DNA from 4 places in the Azospira sp. genome. Region 4 is predicted to be linked to each of the others. Evidence: riboswitches for the same ligand, from Rfam matches in the RefSeq annotation. Region 4 holds a riboswitch; each other region holds the start of a gene.
What was found. A riboswitch is a leader RNA that binds a small molecule or an ion and turns the genes downstream of it on or off. The one in region 4 is predicted to bind cobalamin.
Positions count from the first base shown of each region.

Region 1: another riboswitch for cobalamin. It lies ahead of OEL49_RS04015 (TonB-dependent receptor plug domain-containing protein); the one in region 4 lies ahead of OEL49_RS16650 (energy-coupling factor ABC transporter permease).
Region 2: another riboswitch for cobalamin. It lies ahead of bluB (5,6-dimethylbenzimidazole synthase); the one in region 4 lies ahead of OEL49_RS16650 (energy-coupling factor ABC transporter permease).
Region 3: another riboswitch for cobalamin. It lies ahead of OEL49_RS14440 (TonB-dependent receptor family protein); the one in region 4 lies ahead of OEL49_RS16650 (energy-coupling factor ABC transporter permease).

Region 1 covers NZ_JAOTRW010000003.1:120,224-124,688, forward strand. The annotation lists gene OEL49_RS04015 (TonB-dependent receptor plug domain-containing protein) at 1-2,242, opposite strand, end outside; cobalamin riboswitch at 2,446-2,699, opposite strand; gene OEL49_RS04020 (ribonucleotide-diphosphate reductase subunit beta) at 2,851-4,035, opposite strand; gene OEL49_RS04025 (ribonucleoside-diphosphate reductase subunit alpha) at 4,032-4,465, opposite strand, start outside.
Region 2 covers NZ_JAOTRW010000002.1:670,018-674,482, reverse strand. The annotation lists gene OEL49_RS03090 (sugar transferase) at 1-93, shown strand, start outside; gene OEL49_RS03085 (hypothetical protein) at 105-809, shown strand; gene pyk (pyruvate kinase) at 901-2,346, shown strand; cobalamin riboswitch at 2,414-2,609, shown strand; gene bluB (5,6-dimethylbenzimidazole synthase) at 2,655-3,425, shown strand; gene fba (class II fructose-bisphosphate aldolase) at 3,624-4,465, shown strand, end outside.
Region 3 covers NZ_JAOTRW010000009.1:158,415-162,879, reverse strand. The annotation lists gene OEL49_RS14445 (FecCD family ABC transporter permease) at 1-667, opposite strand, end outside; gene OEL49_RS14440 (TonB-dependent receptor family protein) at 691-2,655, opposite strand; cobalamin riboswitch at 2,788-2,998, opposite strand; gene OEL49_RS14435 (hypothetical protein) at 3,141-3,344, shown strand; gene OEL49_RS14430 (cell division protein ZapA) at 3,341-3,670, shown strand; RNA gene ssrS (6S RNA) at 3,708-3,887, shown strand; gene OEL49_RS14420 (EVE domain-containing protein) at 3,959-4,429, shown strand; gene OEL49_RS14415 (sulfite exporter TauE/SafE family protein) at 4,419-4,465, shown strand, end outside.
Region 4 covers NZ_JAOTRW010000012.1:84,161-88,625, forward strand. The annotation lists gene OEL49_RS16645 (acyl-CoA thioesterase) at 65-934, opposite strand; cobalamin riboswitch at 1,102-1,318, opposite strand; cobalamin riboswitch at 1,388-1,601, shown strand; gene OEL49_RS16650 (energy-coupling factor ABC transporter permease) at 1,738-2,415, shown strand; gene OEL49_RS16655 (energy-coupling factor ABC transporter substrate-binding protein) at 2,412-2,783, shown strand; gene cbiQ (cobalt ECF transporter T component CbiQ) at 2,777-3,508, shown strand; gene OEL49_RS16665 (energy-coupling factor ABC transporter ATP-binding protein) at 3,505-4,344, shown strand; gene cobM (precorrin-4 C(11)-methyltransferase) at 4,358-4,465, shown strand, end outside.

The sequences.
Region 1 (4,465 bases), on a different contig from region 4:
CGGGCATCTGGTAGTACTCGTAGTAGGTCTTGTCGAAGAGGTTGTTGATGCCGGCGCTGACCTTGAAATTCCTGTCGAACTGGTAGCTCAGCTTGAGGTTGGCCAGCCAGTACTTGCTGACGCCGCCGTAGACGTTCTTGATGACGTCGCTGTTGTCTTCCTTGCTGAACTGCTCGCCGGTGTAGGCGGCGGAGAGGTAGGCGCGCCACTGTTGCCACTGGGCGTCCAGGGCGAAGTAGGCGGTGTTCTTCGGCACATAGCGCAGGCGCTTGCCCTGCAGGCCGGTGCCGCTTTCGTCCCGGGTGATCTGGCTGTCGGTCCAGGTGTAGCTGGCGGAAGCCCGCAGCCAGGAGGCGAGGGGCATTTCCGCCGCCAGTTCCACGCCTTCCACCTCGGCCTGGCCGGCGTTGGTGGCCGTGGCGAAGAAGTCCACATTGGCCAGGCTGCCGCTGTAGGGGCTGAGCTTGCGGTAGATCATGTCCTGCAGCCGGGTGCGGTAATAGGTGGCTTTGGCCGAGCCCTGGCCGGCCAGGGCCGTCTCGATGCCCAGGTCCCAGGAGGTGGAGGTTTCCGGCTTCAGGTTGGGGTCGGCCACCAGCAGGCGGCGGCTGCTGATGCTGGGCGTGGCGTACATCTCGTAGTTGGAGGGGGCGCGGAAGGCCTTGCCCAGGGAGCTGCGCAGGCTGGTGCCCGGCGTCAGACGATAGACCGCCGCCACCTTGGGGGAGAAGGCGGATTCGGAGCGCTCCGGGATGTCCAGATTGCTTCGGGGCGTACCGACAAACTTCTGCATGTTGCCCCGGCTGCTCCAGCGGTCGTGGCGGCCGCCCAGGTAGAGGGTGAGGTCGTCGCCGACGAAGATCTGGTCCTGCAGGAACAGGGAATTGGTGGTGCTTTCCCCGTTTGACTGTTCGTTGAGGGCGCCGGTGGTGCTGTCGGGATCGCGCCAGCTGGTGAGCTGGTACACCTTGCGCCGCAGGTGGCTGCGGCTGGAGGAGAGACCGACGATCAGGTACTGGTTGCTGCCCGCGGCAAAACCCAGCTGGGCCGAGGCATCCAGGGTGGTGTTGGGAGTGCTGGTGCGGGTGCCCGGGCCGCTGTCGAAGGTGGCGCCGGTGCCGGAGCCGACGTAGAAGGCCTCCCGGTCGAAGTAGCCCACATTGGCCTTGAGGTCGTAGCCATTGCCCAGCTTGCCGTCGAAACCGGCGAAATAGCGGGTCTCCTGGCGGTAGTTGGGATTGCTGGAATTCCAGAAGCTCGATTCCTTGATGCTGCCCAGCTTGTCGCCGTTGATGGAGACGTTGCTGGCGGGCAGGGCGAGGGGGGCGCCGTTCTTGCTCAGGTAGTTGTTGAAGCGCTCGAAACCGATGCTGCTTTCGCTGCGGTTGAAGCCGGCGAAGAAGCGGGACTGGGCATCCAGGCTGTAATAGACCTTGGCATGCAGGTTGTTGGCGTGGGAGGAAATGGCGCCCTGGTCCCCCACCACATAGGCCTTCTTGCCATCCACCGTGGTGGTGGCCCGGCCACCCTGGACCGCGTTGGCGCCGCTGCCGGTGGTGCCCACCGGCAGCACCACCAGGTCGCTGCCGGCGAAACCGGCCATGTCCTCGTAGCCGAAGCCCAGGGTGGCGGCCAGGCCGTTGTCCCACTTGTTGCGGTAGCTGGCTTCCACCGCACTGCGCTCGCCGTCGCCGAAGCCCCGGCTGACCTTGACCCGGGTTTCCTGCTTGGTGGGCACCTTGGTGATGACATTGACCACGCCGCCCATGGCGTCGCTGCCGTAGAGGGCCGAGGCGGAGCCGGGCACCACCTCGATCTGCTCCACCTCGCCCATGGGAATGCCCATCAGGCTGGCCAGGCCGCCGGCATTGCCGTCGGAGAGACTCATGCCGTCCACCATCATCTTCACCCGGCCGTCGGAGAGGCCGCGGAAGGAGACGATGGGGGCGGTGTTGATGCGGGTGCTGGTGCCCAGGCCGTTGCGCATGTAAAAGCTGGGCACCTTGGCGGTAAGGGCGTCGCCGATGCGCACGGCACCCGAGGCGTCCAGCTTGTCGGCCGTCACGACGGTGACGGCGGCCGGGGCCTCCAGGGTGGTCTGCTCGATGCGCGAGGCGGTCACCACCACGCTGCCCAGTTCCGTCTCGCCCTGCTCTCCGGCGGCCAGGGCGGCCTGGGAAAAGAGGGCGGCGATGGCGGCGGCCAGGAGGCGCCGCGGTTGTTGGTTGTTGATGCTCCCCATGTTGCTGTCTGACTCCAGTCGATGGCTACCGACCGGGCTTCGGGAAACGGGGGCACAAAGGATGAGGCGCGACCGCCGGCCCGAGGGCAGGCGGCAGAAACTCGGCTCAGAGGGAAGGCCGGCGCTTCGATTCATGCTCCGCTCCGTCCGCAACCCCGCGGTCGGTGGCAGGTTCGTGCCGGCACCGTCCTCCATGGACGGCGGGCACGCAAAAATCAAAGGCCGGTCTCCGGGCTCGCCAGTCTTGATGTTCCGCCTTCCCAAGCCAGTCGCCGACCCCGGTGAGGGGGCGACGGGCTGGCTCAGTGGCTGGCGCTCCGGGGAGGAGGGCCGTGGAACATCCGCACTGGCTTACCGTTGCGGGGGCAGCCGAAGCTTGGGGCCGTGATGGCCGTTACTTCGTTCCCGTTTCACCCGGCGGCTGCTGCCGCCGGACACCTTTGACTGCTAATGGCTCCCTGGGGAGCCGGGATCGCAACTGCAGGCGATCAGGAGCGCGATCATACCCCCAATCCCATCTATGACAAAAGTCTGTGTCCTGGGCTGCCCCATCCCCGCCTGGGGCCGGGGTAGCGTCCAGGGCACGGTGCCGCTGGTTGTCGCCCGGCTCAGTCCCAGGCCAGGGCGCCGCCGGTCTGGTACTCGGTGACGCGGGTTTCGAAGAAGTTCTTTTCCTTGCGCATATTGGCCTGTTCGTCGAGCCAGGGCAGCACGTTCTCGGCACCGGGGAAGGGCTCGGCCAGGCCCAGCTGGCGGGCGCGGCGGTTGGCGATGAAGCGGAACTGGTCCCGGTGCAGGTCGGCGTTGTAGCCCAGGATGGGCTCCCGCAGGATGTAACCGGCGTAGGCCGACTCGGCGGCTTCCGCCTCTTCCCACAAGGCCTTGACCTGGACCGGGTCCAGGGTCAGGTTTTCTTCCTGCAGGAGCTGGCGCACCACCCGGATGCCGAAGGCGCAGTGCAGCACTTCGTCGCGCATGATGTACTGCAGCTGCTCGGCGGTGCCCTTCATCAGGCCCCGGCGCTGCAGGGCGAAGATGGGAGTGAAGCCGTTGTAGAACCAGCAGCCTTCGAAGATGCCGGCGAAGAAGAGGTAGGAGAGGGCGAATTCGTGCAGGTTGTCCCGGTCCGTCAGGTCGAAGTCGGAACGCATCACCCGCTCCAGGCGACGGTTGGCCAGGGCGATCTTGCCGTGGATTTCCGGCACCACCCGGTAGCGGTTGTAGATTTCCTTCTGGTCCAGGCCCAGGCTTTCGATGCAGTGCTGGTAGGTCCAGGTGTGCAGGGCCTCTTCATAGACCTGGCGGGCCTGGTAGATCTGCAGTTCCGGCGCGCTCATCTTCTCCATCACCGCCAGGCCGATGTTGCGCATGGCCAGGATGTCGGAGGTGGTGAGGTAGGAGAGCACGTTCTCGAAGACGTGGCGCTCGGCCGGCGTCAGCTTGTGGTTGTAGTCATGCACGTCCTGGGCCATGGAGATTTCCAGGGGCGTCCAGTGGTTGCGGTTGGCGTTGAGGAAAAACTCCCAGGCCCAGGGGTACTTGAAGGGCGCCAGCTGGTTGATGTCGGCCTTGCCGTTCACCACCCGCTTGTCTTCCGGGTTGATGGGGGCCAGGGAGATGCCGCCGGCAGGCAGGCGGGGCGCGGCTGCCGGGGTAGTGCCGGCCAGGGACGCCGCCGTTCCTGCCTGGGCGGGCAGGGGGGCTGGAGATGCTTGCCGGGCGGGCGTTGCAGCCGGGGTAGGCTGGGCGGCGGCGGGTGCGTCGTCCCAGTCGTCGAAACGCAGTTGGCTCATTGGCAGGCCTCGCAATCCGGGTTGTCGATGGAGCAGAACTTGGGCTCGGGCGCGGCGGGGGCGGCGGCCCGGTCCACCGGGGAACTGGTCTTTTCCATGGCGGTGGCGCCCAGGGTGCGCAGGTAGTAGGTGGTCTTCAGGCCCTGGGTCCAGGCCAGCTTGTAGATCTCGTCCAGCTTCTTGCCGGAGGGGGCGGCCACGTAGAGGTTGAGGGACTGGGCCTGGTCGATCCACTTCTGGCGGCGGGCGGCGGCCCGGATCAGCCAGGTGGGGTCGATCTCGAAGGCGGTGGCGTAGCGGGCCTTCAGCTCGTCCGGGATGCGGTCGATGGGGCCGAGGGAACCGTCGAAATACTTGAGGTCGGAGATCATCACCTCGTCCCACAGGTTGAGGGCCTTCAGGTCCCGCACCAGGGATTCGTTCACCACCG
Region 2 (4,465 bases), on a different contig from region 4:
GAATACCTGCGCCGGCGCTCCCTCGCCTTCGATTGCCGCATCATCTGGCTGACCTTCCTCAAGGTGGTGCAGCGGGACGGCGTTTCCCACTGAGGTTGCGGGCGATGCTCTCCCCGCGCCAGCCGTTCGACGCCAGCCTGCTGCATGAGGCCGGCCTCAACCTGCAGGCCGTCTTCGACGTGGCGGCCCTGCCGGTGGAGGTTGCCGCCGCCCTGGAGCGGGCCGCCCCGGGCCACGGCCGGCGCCAGCTGATCCTGCTGGGCCACGGCGGACGCCGCCTGTGGCAGGCGGTGCAGGCCGCCGGGCTGGATTCGGACCATCCCATCGACGATTTCACCATTGCCAGCGTGGGCCGCTGGTTTGCCACCGTCTGTCCCGGCCGGGACTTCCTCCTGCTCTATCCCGGCGATGCGCCGGTGGGGCTGCAGCAGCTGGGGCGGCTGGCGGGCTGGCACCATCCCTCGCCCTTCATGGTCGGGGTGCGGCAGCAGTGGGGCTCCTGGTATGCCTACCGGGCGGCCCTGCTGGCGGACAGCGACTTCCCGCCGACGCCGCCCCTGCAGGAAGCCTCGCCCTGTGCCAGCTGCGCGCCCCGGGTCTGCATCGAGGGCTGCCCGGCCGGCGCCCTGGCCGGCGGCCGTTTCGACCTGGCCGCCTGCGTCGCCTGGCGCCGGCAGCCCGCCTCGCCCTGTCGCCATACCTGCCTAGCCCGGCTGGCCTGCCCGGTGGGCCGGGAGCACCGCTACGAGCCGGCCCAGATCCGCCACACCTACGCCCAATCGCTGGCGGCCATCGAGGCCTACTACTGAAGCGCCCCGCCGCCGGGAAATGGCCTGGGGGCCAGCAACGGCGGGGAGGCTGCGCTAGAATGGCCGGACAGACCAACAACAGGAACCCGCCATGGCCCGCCATACCAAGATCGTCGCCACCCTCGGCCCCGCTTCCACCGATCCCGTCACCCTGGAGCGCCTGATCCGCGCCGGCGTGGACGTGGTGCGCATGAACTTCTCCCACGGCACCGCCGAGGACCACATGGCCCGGGCCCGCACCGTGCGCGAGATTTCCGCCAAGGTGGGGCGGCCGGTGGGCATCCTGGGGGACCTGCAGGGGCCGAAGATCCGCGTCGGCAAATTCGAGAACGGCAAGATCCAGCTGGAGAAGGGCGACAAGTTCATCCTCGACGCCAACTGTGCCCTGGGCAACCAGGAGCGGGTCGGCCTGGACTACAAGGACCTGCCCCGGGACGTGGAGCCCGGCGCCGTGCTGCTGCTGGACGACGGCCGCATCGTGCTCGACGTGGAGCGGGTGATCGGTGCCGAAATCCACACCGTGGTGCGCCACGCCGGCGAGCTGTCCAACAACAAGGGCATCAACCGCCAGGGCGGCGGCCTTTCCGCCCCGGCCCTGACTGCCAAGGACATGGACGACATCAAGACGGCGGCCCAGATCGGCGTCGATTACATCGCCGTCTCCTTCCCCAAGAGCGCCGCCGACATGTACATGGCGCGCCAGCTGATGCGGGCCGCCGGCAGCCGCGCCCTGACCATCGCCAAGATCGAGCGCACCGAGGCCGTGGCGGCCCTGGATGAAATCCTTGACGCCTCCGACGGCGTCATGGTGGCCCGGGGCGACCTGGCCGTGGAAGTGGGCGATGCCGCCGTGCCGGCCCTGCAGAAGAAGATGATTCGCCACGCCCGGGAGAAGAACAAGCTGGCCATCACCGCCACCCAGATGATGGAATCCATGATCCAGTCGCCGGTGCCGACCCGGGCCGAAGTGTCCGACGTGGCCAATGCGGTGCTGGACGGCACCGACGCGGTGATGCTTTCCGCCGAGACCGCCAGCGGCCGCTATCCGGTGGAAACCGTGGAATCCATGGCCCGGGTCTGCATCGAGGCCGAGCGTTCCGCCGAGGTGACCCTGGACCGGGAATTCCTCGACCGGGTGTTCACCCGCATCGACCAGTCCGTGGCCATGGCCGCCATCTGGACCGCCCACCACCTCAAGGTGAAGGCCATCGCCGCCCTGTCGCAATCCGGTTCCACCGCCCTGTGGATGAGCCGCCTCAACTGCGGCGTGCCGGTCTATGCCCTGACGCCGGATGCGGAGGCCCAGACCAAGATGTCCCTCTACCGGGAAGTGACGCCCCTGCTCATGAGCCAGCAGCATTCGGACCGGGACGTGCTGCTCTACGAAGCCGAGCAGCTGCTGATGCAGAACGGCGCCGTGGCCAAGGGCGACCTTATCGTGCTGACCATCGGCGAGCCCATCGGCACCCCGGGGGGCACCAACACCCTGAAGATCGTCCGCGTCGGCGAGCACCAGATGCCGCCCCTGCGGGCCTGATAGGGCCCTCGCGGGCCTCGGGCCTGAATCCGCCGGCTCTGTTAAAATTCCCGTCGCCCCGGTCCGCCGGGGCGAATCGTCTCCGGGTGCCCGCAAGGGAGAATCGGGAACGCGGTGCGGCAGGCCTTGGGGCCGCCCATTCCGCGACGTGCCCAACGCTGTGAGGGGGACTGGGCCGGCAGATGCCACTGATCCGCGGATCGGGAAGGCGCCGGCGCAGAGTGATCCCGAGTCAGAAGACCGGCCAGGAGACCCTTTCCGGCACGCACGGCCAGGCGCGCCGCCACCGATCTTCTGAAGGGGACTCCATGAAGACCGACCCCACCGTCAACAAAGTCATCTCCCTCGCCGGCTACCAGAACGAACACGAGTTCTCCGACGCCGCCCGGGACGCCATCTACCACGCCATCTTCTCCCGCCGCGACGTGCGCGGCCAGTTCCTGCCCGACCCGGTGCCCCAGGAGGTGCTGGCCCGGGTCCTCACCGCCGCCCATTTCGCCCCTTCCGTCGGCTACATGCAGCCCTGGAGTTTCCTCCTGGTGCGGGAGGCGGAGACCAAGGCCCGCATCCACGCCGCCTTCCAGCAGGCCAACCAGGAGGCGGCGGAGAAATTCGAGGGCGAGCGCCAGGCCATCTACAAGGAACTGAAGCTGGAGGGCATCCGGGAAGCGCCCATCAACCTGCTCATCACCTGCGACCGGGACCGGGCCGGCCCGGTGGTCATCGGCCGCACCCACATCAAGGCCATGGACCTCTATTCCAGCGTCTGCGCCGTGCAGAACCTGTGGCTGGCGGCCCGCAGCGAAGGCCTGGGGGTGGGCTGGGTCTCCATCTTCCACCAGCAGGCCCTGCGCGACATCCTGGGCCTGCCGCCGCGCATCATCCCGGTGGCCTACCTGTGTCTGGGCTACGTCAGCCACTTCAAGGAAAAGCCGGAGCTGGAAAGCGCCGGCTGGCGCCAGCGCCTGCCCCTGGCCGACCTGGTGTACGACGGCCAGTGGGAAAAGCCGGTGGAGGAGGAGCTGCGCCAGGTCCTCAGCGAGCACCAGGCCAGGGCCCAGGAAAAACGCCGCTTCTAGGCATGCCTGCCTGAAGAGGGCCGTGGTTTGGGCGTCTCCGGCGCCCTGGTCGCGGCCTTTGTCTTTCTTTTGCTGCCCGGTGGTCGCAGTACTCGCCCGGGGGGCAAAGCCACGATAAAATCACGGTCTTTCCCGAGCGCCACGACAGCGGGCGCCGATCACGCCAGAACAAACCGCATTGCCCATTGGAGGAACACCATGCCCATCGTATCCATGCGCCAGCTCCTGGACCACGCCGCCGAGAACGGCTACGGTCTGCCCGCCTTCAACGTGAACAACATGGAACAGGTCTGGGCCATCATGGAGGCCGCCAATGAGCTGAACGCCCCGGTGATCATGCAGGCCTCCGCCGGTGCCCGCAAATACGCCGGCGAAGCCTTCCTGCGCCACCAGATCCTCGCCGCCCTGGAAGCCTATCCCCACATCCCCGTGGTGATGCACCAGGACCACGGCCAGTCCCCCGCCGTCTGTATGGCCGCCATCAAGTCCGGCTTCTCCTCCGTGATGATGGACGGCTCCCTGCAGGAAGACGGCAAGAGCGTCGCCTCCTACGACTACAACGTGGCCGTGACCCAGGAAGTGGTGAAGTTCTCCCACGCCATCGGCGTCTCCGTCGAGGCCGAACTGGGCGTGCTCGGTTCCCTGGAAACCATGAAGGCCGACAAGGAAGACGGCCATGGCGCCGAAGGCCACATGACCCGGGAAGACCTGCTCACCGATCCGGACCAGGCCGCCGACTTCGTCGCCCGCACCAACTGTGACGCCCTGGCCATCGCCATCGGCACCAGCCACGGCGCCTACAAGTTCACCAAGAAGCCAACCGGCGACATCCTGGCCATCGACCGCATCAAGGAAATCCACGCCCGCATCCCCAACACCCACCTGGTGATGCACGGCTCCTCCTCCGTGCCCCAGGAACTGCTGGCCGAGATCCGGGAATTCGGCGGCGACATGAAGGAAACCTACGGCGTGCCCGTGGAAGAGATCGTGAACGGCATCAAGCACGGCGTGCGCAAGGTGAACATCGACACCGACATCCG
Region 3 (4,465 bases), on a different contig from region 4:
CCTGGGCCGTGGCCAGGCCCCGGGCCAGCAGGTTGAGTTCCCGGGCGAAGGGCAGGGCCAGCAGCAGGGCCGCCGCCAGGGCCAGCAGGGGCGGCCGGGCGTCGGTGGCCTGGGAGAGGTCGCCCATCAGCCAGTAGAGCATGCCGTGCAGCTTGTGCTCCGGCGCCAGGGACAGCATCAGGGCCACCAGGGCGCCGCAGCCGGCGGCGACGATGACCCCGGTGAGCAGCAGGCGGGTCTGGGTCCACGAGCCGTCGCCGTGGGCCAGGCCGAAGACCAGGAAAGTGGCGGCCAGGGCGCCGCTGAAGGCGAGGCCGTTGATGCCGAAGGCGGACAGCCCGAGCAGGATGGCCACCAGGGCGCCGACCCCGGCGCCGCCGGAGATGCCCAGCACATAGGGATCGGCCAGGGGATTGCGCAGCAGCACCTGCATCAGGCAGCCGGCCACCGCCAGCAGCCCGCCGCAGGCAAAGGCGGCCAGGGCCCGGGGCAGGCGCAGGTTATGCACCACCGCGTAGCCCGGCGCCTCGGCATCGCCGAGCAGCCCCTGCAGGACGGCGCCGGGGGGAATGCTGATGCTGCCCACCGCCAGGGCCACGACCAGACTCACCCCGGCCAGCAGCACCAGCAGGGCAATGACGATCAGGGCACGACGGCGGGAGGGCATGGTTGGTCAGGCAGAACAGTCGGTCAGAAATCGTAACGCCCGGAGACGAACAGGGCGCGCCCGTCGGTCGGGTAATAGTAGTGACCGGCCGTGCTGGAATAGCCGGCAAACGCAGCATGCTTGTGGTCCAGGGCATTGGCGATCTGAGCCTTCAGGGTCCAGGGCTTGAAGTTCCATGAAGCCTGCAGGTCCAGGGTGGCGTAGCCGGCCAGGTCGCCGTGGCTGTTGTCGAAATCGCTGCCGTAGGCCCGTTTGCCGACCATGCGGGTGAGGACCCCGTACTGGCCGATGCTGCCGCCGTCCCAGGTGAGCAGGACGCTGCCCTGGTGTGTCGGGGCCAGGGGCACCCGCTTGCCGGCATAGGTGCCGCTGCGGAAGGTGGCATCCAGATAGGTGTAGCTGACCTTGGCGCTGACGCTGGAACTCAGCTTCCAGTCGGCCTCGGTTTCCAGGCCCTGGCGGCGGGTGGGGTCCAGGTTGACGTTGGCACCGGCGCTGGCGTCGTAACCGATTTCATCGCTCAGGGTGGTGCGGAAGAGGGCGGCTCGGGCCGACCAGGAGCCTTGGGCAACGCGGGCGCCGATTTCGTTGGTGCGGCCGTGCTGGGGCTTGAGGTCGCCGGCGAACACCGGACGGAAGGCCAGGTTGTCGTAGCCGAAGAGCTCGTCCAGGTTGGCGAAGCGGAAGGTGGTGCCGGTCTTGCCGAAGAACTGCCAGGCGCCGCTGCCGTAGGTCAGGCCCAGGTCGTAGGCGGAACGGGTGCGGCTGGCACTGCCGTCCATGCCGGGCTGAAACCAGGCCGGATAGGCATCCTGGTAGGCGCTCTGCTTCATGCGCTGCTGGCGGGCGCCCAGGGTCAGGCTGAGGGCGGAGGTGAGGTTGGTCAGGTTCTGCAGGTAGAAGGCGCTGCTTTTCTGGGTGGCGCGCTGGTTGGGGCCGTTCTGGTTGGTGGAGGTGACCTTGGCGTCGTAGTAATCCACCCCCACCGTGGTTTCGCTGCCCAGTGTCCCGAGGCCGTGGTTGATGCGCAGACGCGGGGTGAAGGAAAGGGTGTCGCGGACGCGCTCGCTCTTCCAGTTGGAAGAGACGAGGTCGGTGTTGAGGGTCTGGTGTTCGAAGCTGACTTCCGTCTCCAGGTCCACCTTGTCGGAGAGGGCATAGGCCACACCAGGGCGGACACGATAGCCGTCACGGCGTTGGGTGTCGTAGGGCTTGCGGCTGTTACGCGGATCGTTTTCGTAGGTCGCCTGCAGCAGATTGCCTGGGAGTCCGGAGGATTCCTTGTATACGGCGAAATCTGAGAAGACCTCGCCCCGCTCCAGCTTCAAGCCTACGCGGCCGCTGGCAGCCTGCTGGTCCTGCTGGCTGTTCTGGCGGTAGCCGTCGAGGCTGGCACTGCGCACGAACAGATTGCCGTAGAGGTGCTCATTGCCACCGGCGAAGCTGCCGTCCAGGCCTCGGTAGCCGAAGGAGCCAGCGGTGGCGGTAATGGAGGCCCGGGGCTTGCCGGACTTGTCGGTGATGATGTTGATGACGCCGCCGGTGGCTCCGTCGCCGTAGAGTACCGTGCCGGAGCCGCGTACCACCTCGATGCGCTCAATGCCGGTGAGGGGAATGGAGGACCAGATGATGGTTCCCATGTCGGTGGGGCTGATGCGCTGGCCGTCCAGCAGTACCAGGGTGTTGCTGGTGGCGGTGGAGCCGAAGCCGCGCATGTCCACCGTCGCGTCCAGGCCCAGAGGGCCGTAGATCGGCATGGCGTTGATGCCGGCCCGGGTCGCCAGCAGGTCGGTCAGATTGGTGGCTGGCGTCTTCTCGATGTCTTCCCGGGAAATGACGCTGATGTTGGCTGCCGTACGGCAATCGGCCTCGGAGAAACGGGTGGCGGTGACGATGACGGACTGGAGCGAGGCTTCCTCCGCCAGGGCCGCGGTCGCAGGCAGGGCAAAGGCAGCGGTCAGGGCGGTGGATAACAGGGAACGGCGCATGGGAGTGACTCCTGCATGGCAACGATGCGCATCCCGCAGCACCGTCGCCGATGGTAATTGGACGCGGGCAGGGAACCTTCGGATCAGGAGTGCTTTTTGGACAGACCAGTCTTGCCGCTTCCCCGCGACGCTTCCGCGAATTCCGTTCAGGCCGGTATCCGGGCTCGGAAGTCTTGATCCATCGCCTTCCCGGGGGTGACCCAGTGGCGTCGTGATGGACCCGCACTTCCTTACCGTTGCGGGGGCAGCACAGGCATTGCGCCGCTGCTGGCGGCGCGCACCTGTTTCCCGTTTAACCGCGGAGGAGGACTCCTCCCGCGGCACCTGACGCGGAGCGTTGTCCCTGGTGGAACAACGGGGGCGGATGGTACTCCATACCTGCCTGTATGGCGAGGCCGGCGCCTGGGCGCTTTGGCATAAAACACATTCAAAATATGGTCTTAGTCCTTGACCTTGCGTGTTTTTGGCCTCTATAGTTCGCGCCTATGACTAAGCAATTGGATGCCCTCGAGGGCAAGGTGGCGCAGGTGGTCAGCCTCTGCCACAGCCTGCGGGCCGAGAACCAGGAACTGCGCGCCCGACTGGCCAGCGCGGAAGACGAGCGCCTGCGTCTGGTCGAGCGCATGGAGGCGGCCCGTGCCCGCCTCGAGGCGCTGGCCGAGCAGTTGCCGGAGGAGGGCAAGGCATGAGCGGCAATTTCATCGACGTGGCCATCCTCGGCCGCGAATACCGGGTGGCCTGCCCGCCCGGCGAACAGGAAGCGCTGCTGGCTGCCGTCGCCTATGTGGACCGCAAGATGCAGGACATCGCAGCCAAGAGCAAAACTGCCGCCGCCGAGCGCGTGGCGGTCATGGCGGCCCTGAATATCGCCCACGAACTGCTTTCCGCCGGGAAGGCGGAGAGCCCCGCAGAAAATCCTGAAACCCCCGTTGACGGCTCTGACTTTCAGCGTAGAATCGGAGCCATGGAAACACAGTTGGACGCGGCCCTCCAAGGCCAGGAACCCTTGTTCTGAAGCCTTCTTGGCCGCACCAGCAAAAGTTTCCGCCGATTGTCCCCTGCGGTGTTCGTCAAGGCCATATATTCCTTGAACCAATGCTAATTGGCATCGGCCGCGAACCACTCATCCGCTGTTGTGAGCGCCCTTCGTCGGGTGCACCTGATGCGGACGGCAAGCGACCACTCTGAACTCAGGTTCAGGATGCCGGCCTAACGGCACAGGCGGGGGCCTAATACAGCAGCGCGGTGCGAGCAATCCACCGCGCTGTTTCCTTTTGTGGCCCCTCTTTTCCCCTGTTCGCCCATGGCTTACTGGCTGATGAAATCCGAGCCGGACGAAGTGTCCATCGACGACCTGGCCCGTCTCGGCCGGGTGCCCTGGTTCGGCGTGCGCAACTACCAGGCCCGCAATTTCATGCGCGATGCCATGAAGCTGGGCGACGGCGTGCTCTTCTACCATTCCGGCTGTGCCGTGCCGGGCATCGCCGGCCTGGGTCAGGTGGCGTCCGCCGCCTACGCCGATGCCACCCAGTTCGATCCGGCCAGTCCCTATTTCGATGCCAAATCCTCGCCCGGGCAGCCCCGCTGGCTCAACGTGGATGTGGCCTTCGTCGCCCGCGGGCGCTTCGTGCCCCTGACCGAACTGCGCTGCCATCCGGCCCTGGCGGCCATGGGAGTGCTGCAAAAGGGCAGCCGCCTGTCCATCACCCCGGTGACGACGGAAGAGTGGCAATTCATTACCCGCAAGTTGATGGAGCTGAACGATGCTTTTTGATTTCTGGTGGCTGGCCTATGTGGGTCTGGGCCTCTT
Region 4 (4,465 bases):
CCGCCTGCCGTTCCGGGCCGGAAACCGGGCGCCCGCCCCGACCGGGGCGGGCGATGGCCGGCGCCTAGGCCAGACGCCGCCCCAGGGGCTGGGGCACGGGCACCGGGCGGCCGTCGTAGCCCACCGCCACCATGGTGAGGCGGCCCCGGGTGCACAGGCGGCGCTGGCCGGTGAGCAGGGCCTCGGCGTGCAGCAGCACTTCCACCGTCATGGAACTGTTGCCGATGGCCACCACCCGGGCCGCCAGGTCGGCGATCTCCCCCTCCAGCACCGGCGCGTGGAAGTCGATGCGCTCGGAAGCGGCCATCACCACCGGCATGCGGGCCTGGCGGCTGGCCGCCACCATGGCCGCCTTGCCCAGCCAGGCCAGGGCCTGGCCGCCGAAGAGGCTGCCGTGGTGGTTGGTGTGGCCGGGAAAGACCATCTCCACCATGGCCGTCACCGGGCCGATGCCGGGCAGCTGGGCGAAGCTCTCGTCGTCCTCCTGCAGCGGCGCCCCTGGACCGTCCACCGCCACCAGGGTGAAGTGGGCGGTGGCGCTGGTCTCCCGCAGCCCGGTGGCCAGGTCCTCCGCCGCCAGGGCCACCTCCACCTGCACCGAGCGCCGACCCCGCTGCACCACCCGGCCGGACAGTTCCACCAGGCGCCCCTGGGGAATGGGCTTACGGAAGTCGATGCGGCCGCTGCTGGCGGTGACCATGGGCCGGCGGGTCTCCCGGGTGGCCACCAGGAAAGCCAGCTTGTCCATCATGGCCATGGCGGAACCGCCGAAGAGGGTGCCGTGATGGTTCACCTGTTCGGGGAAGACCACGTCCACCATGAGGGTGGCCTGCTGCTGCCGCGGCGAAGTGGACGAAGTGGGGGCGGGATTGGCTTCTACGGGCTGGGCGGCCGTCCCCACGACGGCGCCGATTTCCATTGCTTCCATGCGCATGCGCAACTCCTTGGATAAAGCGGAGCGGGAGCATCGGAGAAGGGCGAACACCCCGGGCCGCGGCAAAGCGGCTCGGAGCGGCAGGCAGCCGAGAGCGGACAACGATGACAGTCAGGGAATGCGCGCATTTACCTTCCTCAGGGGACACCCCGCCCCAATTAGGATTGATATGAAGTAATGCCGCGGCAGGTCTCCTGACTTGCGGGTCGTCACGTTGCGCCAGCCTTCCCGGCAGTATCGCCAGTGGCAAAGAGTGGAGCGCAACGCTCGCCGCCTACAGTTGCGGGGGCAGTTCCGGACTGGAGTCGGGGCGTCGCCGCCCTGTCTCGCACCGGATTCCCTTTTCATCCCCTGGAGGGGGGAACCGAAGCGGGGCCAGTCTAACCCGCCCCGACCGATTCGCCAAACGCCGCGCCTGGCGCGGCGGATTGCCCAGCCCGGGGGGAGTGGGCTATCATCCGCCCCGATTCAGGTGCCGTGCCTCGCGCTCTGCGGGGACGGTGAAACGGGAAGCCGGTGACTCCAGGGACCACCCAGGACAGTCCGGCGCAGCCCCCGCTGCTGTAAGCCAGACGACGCTGCCTCACGCCACTGTGGTTCATCACGGGAAGGCCGGCAGGGAAGGATGAAGGCAAGCCAGAAGACCGGCCTGACATCACAAGTTGCACCATTCCCCGGGGTGACGGGAACGGTTCTGGTGATTTGCCGCCTCCTCGCTGTTCCATCCGCCGCGGCCCTTTATCCGACCTGCCACAACTCCCCCGCCTGGTGCGCCACCGTCATGCTCGCCGAGGGAGAGACTCATGCACATCATGGAAGGCTTCCTGCCCATCGAACACGCCGTGGGCTGGAGCGTCGCCGCCGCCCCCTTCGTCGCCTGGGGCATCCGTTCCGTGAACCGCCGCATCCGCGAAAATCCCGAGCAGCGCATGCTGCTGGGAGTGGCCGCCGCCTTCACCTTCGTCCTCTCGGCCCTGAAGCTGCCCTCGGTCACCGGCAGCTGTTCCCACCCCACCGGCACCGGCCTGGGCGCCGTGCTCTTCGGCCCTGCCGCCATGGCTCCCATCGGCGCCGTGGTGCTGCTGTTCCAGGCCCTGCTGCTGGCCCACGGCGGCCTCACCACCCTGGGCGCCAACATCTTCTCCATGGCCGTGGTGGGACCCTTCGCCGCCTACGGCATCTTCGCCCTGGCCCGCCGCCTCAAGGCCTCCCTGGCGGTGAGCGTGTTCCTCGCCGCCAGCCTGGCGGACCTGCTCACCTACGTCACCACCTCGGTGCAACTGGCCTGGGCCTTCCCCGATCCGGTGGGCGGCTTTGGCGCCTCCTTCCTCAAGTTCGCCGGCATCTTCGCCCTCACCCAGATTCCCCTGGCCATCAGCGAGGGCCTGCTCACCGTGGTCATCTGCAACGCCCTGGCCCGCTTCAACCCGCAGGAACTGCAGGACCTGGGCGTGGCCCCGGCGCCGGAGGTGCGGGCATGAAGCGCCACCAGAACCTGCTGCTGCTCATCGCTGTGGTGCTGCTGGCGGCCCTGCCCCTGTGGCTGGTGGAACGGCCGGTCGGGCCGGACGGCCAGCCGGCGGAAATCTTCGGCGGCGCCGACAGCGAGGCCCAGGCCCTCATCACCCGCATCGCCCCGGACTACCAGCCCTGGTTCCAGCCCCTGCTGGAGCCGGCCAGCGGCGAGATCGCCTCCCTCCTTTTCGCCCTGCAGGCGGCCCTCGGCGCCGGCTTCATCGGCTATTACCTGGGCTGCGCCCGCACCCGGGAAAAGCTGCGCCGGGAACAACGACGCGGTGAAGCGGCAGCCCGGCGCGAAGACAAGGACCAGGAAGGGCCGGCGTGCTGATCGAGCAGTCGGCCTACGCCAACCGCTGGCGCGGCGTGGCGCCCCAGGCCAAGGGCCTCTTCGCCCTGGGCGGGGTGACGGCCGCCTTCGTCGCCGCCGCCACCCCGGCCGCCGGGCTCGGCGTGGCCGCCCTGCTGGCGGCCGTGACCATCGGCGGCGCCCGGGTATCGCCCCTGCTCTATCTGCGGGTGGCGGCCCCGGCCCTCTTCTTCCTCGCCATCAGCGCCCTCTCCCTGGCCGTCTCCGTGGATGGGGGCGGCCTGCAGGCCACCGCCGCCGGCACCCACCAGGCCGCCGTGGTGGCGACCCGCTCCCTGGGCGCCCTGGCGGCCCTGCTGTTCCTGGTGCTGACCACGCCCCTGAGCGACCTCATCGCCCTGCTGCGCCGCCTGCGCACCCCCGAGGTGCTGCTGGACATCATGGTGCTGTGCTACCGCACCCTGTTCGTCTTCGCCGCCGCCCTGCAGGACATGCGCGCCGCCCAGGCCGCCCGCCTCGGCCACCTGGACCGCAGCCGCCTGCTGCGCAGCCTGGGGCAGATGGCCGCCCACCTCACCCTGCAGGTGTGGCAGCGTTCCCACGCCCTGCACCTGGCGGCCCTGGCCCGCAACAACGACGGTCCCCTGCGCTTCCTCGGCAGCCGCCACCCCCACGCCCGGCGCGATGCCGGCCTGGCCGGCGTGGCCGCCCTGGCCCTGGTGCTGCTCGCCTGGAGCGGCCGGTGAGCGTGCCCCTGCTGCAGCTGGAGGACGTGCACTACCGCTACCCGGACGGCAGCGCGGGCCTGGCCGGCTGTTCCCTGGGCGTTTCCCGGGGCAGCCGCAACGCCCTCATCGGCGCCAACGGCTCGGGCAAGACCACCCTCTTCCAGCACTGCAACGGCCTGCTGCGCCCCGCCGCCGGCCGGGTGCACTACGCCGGCACCCCGGTGGACTACGGCCGGGCCGGCCTGCGCGCCCTGCGCAGCAAGGTGGGCCTGGTCTTCCAGAATCCGGACCGGCAGCTTTTCTCCGCCAGCGTGCGGGAGGACGTCTCCTTCGGCCCCCTCAACCTGGGCCTGGACGAGGCCACCGTCGCCGCCCGGGTGGAAGCCGCCCTGCAGGCCGTGGGCATGGACGACCTGGCCCACAAGCCGGTGCAGAACCTCAGCTTCGGCCAGAAGAAGCGGGTCTGCATCGCCGGCGTGCTGGCCATGGAGCCGGAGCTCTTGGTGCTGGACGAACCCATGGCCGGCCTCGACCAGGCCATGCAGGAGGAACTGCTGGCGGTGCTGGACGGCCTGCACCGCCGGGGCATGACCATCCTCCTGGCCACCCACGACATCCACTTCGCCTACCGCTGGGCCGACCGCATCCACCTCATGGCCGCCGGCCGCTGCTGCGCCAGCTTCGACGCCCCGGCCCTGGCCGGGCACGAGGCCGAGCTGGCCGCCATCGGCCTGCGCCTGCCCTCGGTGATCGGCCTGGAACGGCAGCTGCGGCAGCGCGGCCTGCTCCGCGGCGACACCCCCATCCACAGCTGCAGCGCCCTCCTGGCCCAGCTGCAACAAGAAGACTGCTGAGAAGGAACATGCCATGACCCCAGCCACCCTCGGCAAGATCTGGTTCGTCGGCGCCGGCCCCGGCGACCCGGACCTCATCACCGTCAAGGGCCGCCGCCTGCTGGAACAGGCCGGCGCCATC